One region of the Frankia sp. BMG5.23 genome, then DNA from elsewhere that is predicted to be linked to it. Evidence: riboswitches for the same ligand, from Rfam matches in the RefSeq annotation. Region 1 holds a riboswitch; the other holds the start of a gene.
The links. Region 1 has a riboswitch for thiamine pyrophosphate ahead of thiC (phosphomethylpyrimidine synthase ThiC). Riboswitches for the same ligand answer to the same signal wherever they lie in the genome.
Positions count from the first base shown of each region.

Region 1 (4,207 bases):
CCGGGATGCCGGTCACCAACCGGTAGACCTGCTCGCGGGAGAGCCGGACACCCCGCTCGGCGAGCAGCGGGACCAGCGCCGTCGTCGCGAACAGCCCACGCTCGGCCATCAGCTTCCGCAGATGCCAGTGGTAGCCGACCTGCGCGCTTCAGTCGGTGGCCAACAGCCCATTCAGTCGCGACAGCGTGGGTTCGTCCGGCACGGTGGAGCTGCCGCCCGCCCAGGCGCCGATGCGCGGCCGCAGCCACTCCCGGAGCTCGACCGCGGCGACGGCGATGCGGTCGAGCTCCTCGGATCCGAACCGGGCAGGCAGCGCCTCTCGTTCGGCCGTGCCGACAAGCCCCGTGAGCTGGAGCCAGCGCAGGTAGCTCCAGCCATCGGCGATCAACTCGATCGGGCCGTCCGCCGAGAAGGCGAGGCTGTTGACGAAGTCCAGCACCGGATGATCGCCCAACCCGATCAGCACGTCCGGGTTCATCGGAGACCTCCCCTCGAGCCGATCACCCAAATAACCACTCCACTTCCTCTTGAGAGGTTACTCCCTCGCCAAAGTAATCGTCTTAGATATCTTTTTTAGATATCTTTTATGGACCACCGGGGCCGCTGCGCCCGCTGAGCCCCCTGCGCCCGACGGGGCCCGCCGCTGACCGGCGGAAGCCCGTCGGAACGGTCGGTCAGGAGTTGGCCACAGCGGTCAGGAGTTGGCCACCGGAAGGTAGATCCGATTGCCGGCGGCGTTGAACTCGGCGGCCTTCTCGCGCAGGCCGGCGGTGACCGCCTCGTCGCCGGCCGGGTCCGCGCCATGCCCGGCCGGGTCCAGCCCGTCCCCGCCCGCGTGTGCCCGCACCTGGTGGGAAATCTTCATCGAGCAGAAGTGCGGGCCGCACATCGAACAGAAGTGCGCCGACTTCGCGGCCGGGGCCGGCAACGTCTCGTCGTGGAACGCGCGTGCGGTGTCGGGGTCGAGCGCGAGGTGGAACTGGTCGGCCCAGCGGAATTCGAACCGGGCGTCCGACAGGGCGTCATCCCAGGCCTGCGCGCCGGGATGACCCTTAGCGAGGTCGGCGGCGTGCGCGGCGATCTTGTAGGCGATAACGCCGGCCTTGACGTCGTCCCGGTCGGGCAGGCCGAGATGCTCCTTCGGGGTGACGTAACAGAGCATGGCGGTACCGGCCCATCCGATCATCGCCGCCCCGATCGCGGAGGTGATGTGGTCGTAGCCGGGGGCGATGTCGGTGGTCAGCGGCCCGAGGGTGTAGAACGGCGCGTCGTGGCACAGCTCCCGCTGCAGCTGCACGTTCTCCTCGATCTTGTTCATGGGCACGTGCCCGGGTCCCTCGATCATCACCTGGACGTCGTGCTCCCACGCCACCTGCGTCAACTCGCCCAGGGTCGCGAGCTCGGCGAGCTGGGCCTCATCGTTCGCGTCCGCGATGGACCCGGGCCGCAGGCCGTCGCCCAGAGAGAACGTGACGTCGTACGCGGCGAAGATCTCGCACAGCTCGGCGAAGTGGGTGTAGAGGAAGTTCTCCTCGTGATGGGCCAGGCACCAGGAGGCCAGGATCGAGCCGCCGCGCGAGACGATCCCGGTCCTGCGCCGCGCGGTCAGCGGCACGTAGCGCAGCAGCACCCCCGCGTGGACCGTCATGTAGTCCACACCCTGCTCGCACTGCTCGATCACGGTGTCCCGGTAGACCTCCCAGGACAGCTTCTCCGGCCGGCCACCGACCTTCTCCAACGCCTGGTAGATCGGCACGGTCCCGACCGGCACCGGCGCGTTACGGATGATCCACTCACGGGTCAGGGCGATGTCCGACCCGGTCGAGAGGTCCATCACGGTGTCCGCGCCCCAGCGGGTCGCCCACACCATCTTCTCGACCTCCTCCTCGATCGAGGAGGTAACGGCCGAGTTGCCGAGGTTCGCATTGATCTTCACGAGAAACGCACGGCCGATCGCCATCGGCTCGGACTCGGGATGGTTCACGTTCGCCGGCAGCACGGCCCGCCCCGCGGCGATCTCCGCCCGCACCGTCTCGACGGGAAGACCCTCCCGCAGGGCGACGAACTCCATCTCCCGAGTGATCTGACCGCGGCGGGCGTAGCCCAGCTGGGTTATGGAAGGCCGTCCCGGCACCGCCCGACGGGGCACTCGCACCCGCCCGTCGAGATCCGTCCCGCCGAGACCGAGCGTCCCAGAACCGGGCGTCCCAGAACCGAGCGTCCCAGGACCCGATGCCCCGGTCCCGGGAACGGTCCGCCGCTCATCCGGCGCGGTGTCGCCACGCTGGGCGATCCAGCTGTCCCGCGTCGCCGGCAGACCCCGGCGCACATCGATCGTCACCCCCGGATCGGTATATGGACCGGAGGTGTCGTACACCACGACGGTGTCACCCGTGGTCAGCACGATCTCCCGCATCGGCACCCGCAGATCGGGATCCGCTCCGACCAGCCAGGTCTTGCGGCTGCCCGTCAGCGGACCCGTCGAGACCGCCGTCATCCCCGCGGCCGAGACGGACGACGAGGAGGACGAGGACGAGACGGACGGGGAGGATGCGGCGGACGACAAGGATGAGGTGGACGGGGACGAGGTGACGGCCTTCGAGGTGGACGAGGACGAACGGTCGGTACGCGACACCATGTAAGACTCCCTACGCCGGCATTACCCGGACAGGTTCCTGCGGTCGGCGGCCCCAGCCGCCCTCTCAGCCCCTTGGCGGAGCTCCCGCGATCAACTTCGACGCTTGTCGACAGTAAGACACCGCCGGCCCGCTCGCCACCCCTTCCGGTTCATCCGACGCATGCCCTACACCATCGGGCGACGTGAAGAGCCCTGTTCCGCCGGACCCCGGTTTCTCTGCGTGGCGGGGAACGCCGGACCAGCTCAGCGGTCCGGGGCCGCCGCCGGCCCGGAACTCCCGCCCAGGTAGGCCGTCTCGATGAGCTCGGGATGCGCGATGAGATCCGCCGCGCTCGCCGACAGCGCGATCCGGCCCCGGTCGAGAACGTAGCCACGGTCGGCCACCTGCAACGCGAGCGAGACGAACTGCTCGACCAGCAGCACGCCGGTCGACGTCTCGAGGGCGATCGTGCGCAGCAGGGCGAGCAGCTGCGGCGCAATCCCGGGTGCCAGGCCGAACGACAGCTCGTCCACCAGCAGCAGACGCGGTCTGCGCACCAGAGCGACGGCCAACGCGAGCCGTTGCCGCTCGCCCCCGGACAGTTCTCCGGCCGACCGGTCGAGCAGGCCGCGCAGCACCGGGAACCAGTCCAACACCCGCCCGATCTCGCCGGATGAGCGCCGGCCGGCCGCCAGGCGCAGGTTCTCGCGGACGGTCAACCGCCCGAGTGATCCTCGTCCCTGCGGTACGACCGCCATCCCCCGGCGGGCGAGTGTGCTCGGCGCGGCCCGGCGCGACCGGTCATCGAGGACCTTGACCCGTCCCCTCGACGGCGTCAGCAGCCCCGCCGCCGTGCGGATCAGCGTCGTCTTGCCCGCGCCGTTCGCTCCGAGCAGCGCCACGATCTCCCCGGCACCGACGGTGAGCGACACGTCCCGGAGCACCGGAACTCCGTCGTATCCGCTCGTGACCCGGTCGAGTACGAGCAGATCGCCCCCGCCTCGGCCGGGGGCCGGCGCCGGGGTGGAGGCGGGCACGGAGTCGAGAGCAGGCACGGAGTCGAGAGCAGACACGGAGTCGAGAGCAGACACGGAGTCGAGAGCAGACACGGAGTCGAGAGCAGACACGGAGTCGAGAGCAGAGGCCGAGCCGGGCCCGGGTCCCGGGGCGGTCCCGGCGCGGTCGCCGCCGTCGGGCCCACCACCGCCCAGATAGGCAGCGCGGACCGCCGGATCGGCGCGCACCTCGGCGGATCGACCGCGCGCGACGACGCGGCCCCCGTCCAGGACGAGGACGTGGTCGCATACGTCGAAGACGAGCTTCACGTCGTGGTCAACGAGCAGCACGGCGATGCCGTCGGCGGCGATGCGGCGCAGCCGGTCGGCGAGCGTCCGGCGGGCGGCCGGGTCGAGACCCGCGGCCGGTTCGTCCAGCAGCAGGACCTTCGGCCTGGCGACGAGGGCGCGGCCGAGAGCCACCGAGGACCGCTCGTCGTGGGAGAGCGTCGACGGCAGGCGATCGGCGATCGTGGCGAGCCCGAGCGACCGGGCCGGATCTGGCCCGGTCGCGGGTCCGGGTGCCCGGGGCGC
Region 1 covers NZ_JDWE01000013.1:3,122-7,328, forward strand. The annotation lists gene BMG523DRAFT_RS08410 (helix-turn-helix transcriptional regulator) at 1-121, opposite strand, end outside; gene BMG523DRAFT_RS08415 (ABATE domain-containing protein) at 149-478, opposite strand; gene thiC (phosphomethylpyrimidine synthase ThiC) at 695-2,497, opposite strand; gene BMG523DRAFT_RS24335 (hypothetical protein) at 2,394-2,642, shown strand; TPP riboswitch at 2,629-2,736, opposite strand; gene BMG523DRAFT_RS08425 (ATP-binding cassette domain-containing protein) at 2,882-4,207, opposite strand, start outside.

Region 2 (4,207 bases), on a different contig from region 1:
TGAGATCGGCTGCCCCACGTCGGGAGAGACCCCGAAGACCTCACCGGGCTGCACGGCGTCGTTCACGGCGTCGGTGCGCTGCACCACGAGGCCGATGTTCAGGCCGACGAGCTCGGCCTTGGCCTCCTCGAACGACTTGCCGATGATGTCGGCCGGCACCGGCTTCGTCGCGGGGCCCGTCGAAGTGATCACGACGACCTGGTCCTTCGGCTTGAGCGCGGTGCCGGCCCCGGGGTTCGTACCGATCACATGGCCCGCCGGCACCGTGTCACTGGACTGTGGGCTCAGGCCGCCGAGGGTCAGGTCCACTTCGGCCAGCCGGGCCTTGGCCTGGGTCTCGGTGAGGTTCGCCAGGTCCGGCACGCGCACCGTCGCGGGGCCGGAGCTCAGCCGCAGGGTGATGAGCGCGCCCTTGTCGACCTTCGATCCGTCCCGGGGATCCTGCTGGGCGACGTGGCCGACCGGTACCGTGGCGCTGGCGACCGGGTCGAGGTAGGTGAACTGGAAGCCGGCGTCGCGCAGCATTTTCTCGGCGTCGGATCTGCTCAGGTTCGTCAGCAGCGGGACCTCGGTCCCTCCGCCGGACAGGGAACGGAACGCGAGGATCCCGAGCAGCAGGACCAGGACGGCCATGCCACCGACGACGACCGGGATGAGCCCTCGGGAGCGTGGCGATGCGGCGGCCCGTCGCCGCCCGCGCCCGCCACCGCCCCCGAGATAGGCCGTGGCGGTCGGCGAGGGCGGGGAGGCGGATCGATAGAGCGCGCCGGTGCCTGGCTGGCCCGGCCCGGCACCGGCGAACGCGCGCTCCGCGGCGGCCCCCGGCCCGGCGCCCCGGGAGTCGTCGTAGTCCTCGGCCTGGAACGGCTGGGTGTACCCGGGCTCCTGGGGGTACCCGGGCTCCTGGGGGTACCCGGGCTCCCGGGCCCCTGAAGGCCGCTCGGCCAACCCGATCCGTTCGATCTCGCCGGTGAACCCGCTCGGGTAGGCGTCCTGCGGGGGCAGGAACGGCTCGATGCGCCGCAGCTCCGCCAGCAGGGCCGCACCATCGACCGGCCGGCGCGCCGGGTCGCGGGCGGTGGCCCGGAGAACAAGACCGTCCAGCTCGGCGGGAATGCCCTCGATCATGGTGGACGGCGCCGGCACGTCGCCGTGGACCGACTGGTAGGCCACCGACATCGGGGTGGCGCCGCTGTGCGGGAGCTGCCCGGTCAGGGATTCGAAGAGCACCACACCGGCGGCGTAGACGTCGCTGCGGGTGTCGGCGACGCCGTGGGTGACCTGCTCGGGGGCGAGGTACCCGACAGTGCCCATCACCACGCCGCCGGTGAGTGCCTGGGTGGGCTGGCTCACCGGACGGGCGAGGCCGAAGTCCGCGACCTTCACCTGGCCGTCGTCACCGAGCAGGATGTTCTCGGGCTTGATGTCGCGGTGGATGATGCCGGCGGCATGCGCGGCGGCGAGGGCCTCGATCACGGGCTCGATGATCTCGATGGCCTCGGTGACCGGGAGCCGACCCCGGGCGCCCAGGTGCTGGCGCAGCGACCGGCCGCGCACCAGCTCCATCACCAGGTAGTTGACCAGACCGGCGGGGATGTGGTCGGAACCCTGGTCGAGGATGGAGACGACGCGCGGGGTGTTGAGCCGTGCCACGGCCTTGGCCTCGCGATGGAAACGGGTGACGAACTCCGGGTCGTGATTGAGAGTGGGATGCATGACCTTGAGGGCGACGAGCCGGTCCAGCCGGTTGTCGTGCGCGACGTACACCGTCGCCATCCCGCCGACGGCGAGCCGTTCCTGCGCCGTGTAGCGGCCGTCGAGAAGCCGACCTACGACGGGGTCGGCCACGGTGGCATCCACGAGGGAGAGTTTACGATCGTTGTCGAAGGATGCCGCTACCGAGCCCCGCGAGGTTAACCCGGATACGTCGTTCGAGCGAGAAGTACCTCGTCGCGCAGCATGGTGTCCACCGGGTGAAACCCGGGTGCCCACATTGAATCGGTTCTCAAGGCCGCGATGATCGTCGACGGGCGTGGATCAGTGTCGCAGATCGGCGTCGCAGATCGGCGTCGCGGCGGGACACCCGAAGCCGCGGCCAGGAAGCAGCGGTTACACTGTCGATTGCTCCGGGGAGCCCACGGACGTGGGCTGAGAGGCTGGCCAGTATCCCGTCGGCGACCCGTATACCCGATCGCGGTCATGCGCGCGTGGGGAGGATGAAAGATCGTGTCGCAGCACCCCCTACGTCCTGCCGGTTCCCGTCCCGGCGATTCTCCCCCCGACGGTTCCTGTCCCGATGGCCTCGCCGGTGAAGGTTCCGCCGTCGGCGGCGGGGGTGGTGGTGAGGCCGGACCCGGTGCCGCGGGGGCGGACGATCTCGTCATCGCCGGGCGGGCCTACGGCAGCCGGCTGCTGATCGGCACCGGGAAGTTCGCGAGTCACCGGGTGATGCGGGACAGCCTCGTCGCATCCGGTGCCACCATCGTCACCGTGGCGCTGCGCCGGGTCGACATCGGCCGGATCGGTGACGGCGACGTTCTCGACTTCATCCCGCCGTCGATGACCCTGCTGCCCAACACCTCGGGCGCGGTGGACGCGGCCGAGGCGCTGCGGCTGGCCCGCCTCGGGCGGGCGGCGACGGGCACCGGTCTGGTCAAGCTGGAGGTCACCCCGGATCCGCGCACCCTGGCGCCGGATCCGCTGGAGACCCTGCGCGCCGCCGAGCTCATGGTGGCCGACGGCTTCACGGTCCTGCCCTACTGTTCGGCCGACCCGGTGCTGGCCCGCCGGCTGGAGGAGGTCGGCTGCGCCACCGTGATGCCGCTGGGCAGCTGGATCGGCTCGAACCGCGGGCTGCGCACCCGGGACGCGATCGAGGCAATCGTGGCGAGCGCCGGGGTGCCGGTGGTCGTGGACGCCGGGCTCGGGGTGCCCTCGGACGCGGCCGAGGCGATGGAGATCGGCGCGGCCGCGGTGCTGGTCAACACCGCTATCGCGGTGGCCGCCGATCCGGCGCGCATGGCGCGGGCCTTCGCGCTCGCCACCGCCGCCGGCCGGTTGGGTTTCCTGGCCGGCCGAGGGGCTGCCGGCCCGGCCACGGTGGCGTCCGCCTCCTCCCCGCTCACCGGGTTCCTCGGCGCCCACCCGTCACCGGCGTCCCACCCGTCACCGGCGTCGCCCGTGCCCTCGGTGTCCCGGGCGACGTCCCCGGCTGCGGTGGTGGGCGAGGCGTCCAGGTGAGCGCCCCGCCAGGGGAGTTCGCGCGCGAACTTGCCGGTCACGACCTGGCCGGGCTGTCCGCGATGTCGCGGCGGGCCACGTCCGCCGAGGTGGACACGGTGCTGCGGCGGGTTCGGCCCGGATCCGGTGGGTCGGCCACCCCCCGGATCGGTCTCGCGGAGCTGGCGATCCTGCTCTCACCCGCGGCCACCGCCCGGTTGGAGGAGCTGGCGATTGCCGCCCGGGAGGCGACCCTGCTCCGGTTCGGTCGGGCGGTCCGGCTGTTCGCCCCGATGTACGTGTCGAACGCCTGCCTGTCGTCCTGCACCTACTGCGGCTTCGCCAAGGGCCTGCCGGTGGTGCGCCGCACGCTGGACCTTGAGGAGGTGGTGGCGGAGGGACGCCTGCTGGTCGACCGGGGGTTCCGTCATCTGCTGCTCGTCTCCGGCGAGCATCGCGTCGAGGTATCGGCCGACTACCTCGTCGCGGTGGTCGAGCGGCTACGGCCGATGTTCCCCTCGATCAGCATCGAGACCCAGACCTGGTCGGACGACACCTATGCCCGGCTGGTGCGTGCCGGGTTGGAGGGAGTCGTCCATTACCAGGAGACCTACGACCGGGCCCGCTACGCCGAGGTGCACGTCGCCGGCTGGAAGCGTGACTACGACCGGCGGCTGTCCTCGTTCGAACGGGCCGCGCGGGCCGGGGTGCGCCGGCTCGGGATCGGCGCGCTGCTCGGGCTCGCCCCGGACTGGCGCGCTGACGTGCTCGCGCTGGCCGCGCACGCCTCCTTTCTCTCCCGTCGCTACTGGCGGACCGAGGTCTCGATCGCGCTGCCGCGCATCAAGCCGAGTGCCAGCGGGTTCCCGCCGGTCGTCGTCGTTGACGACGCGGAGTTCGTCCAGGCGTACGCGGCCCTGCGCCTGTTCGAGCCGGACCTCGCGCTGTCGCTGTCGACCCGGGAGCCGGCGGTGCTGCGCGACGGGCT
Region 2 covers NZ_JDWE01000002.1:40,557-44,763, forward strand. The annotation lists gene BMG523DRAFT_RS01255 (Stk1 family PASTA domain-containing Ser/Thr kinase) at 1-1,848, opposite strand, end outside; TPP riboswitch at 2,118-2,231, shown strand; gene BMG523DRAFT_RS01260 (thiazole synthase) at 2,383-3,240, shown strand; gene thiH (2-iminoacetate synthase ThiH) at 3,237-4,207, shown strand, end outside.
Region 2: another riboswitch for thiamine pyrophosphate. It lies ahead of BMG523DRAFT_RS01260 (thiazole synthase); the one in region 1 lies ahead of thiC (phosphomethylpyrimidine synthase ThiC).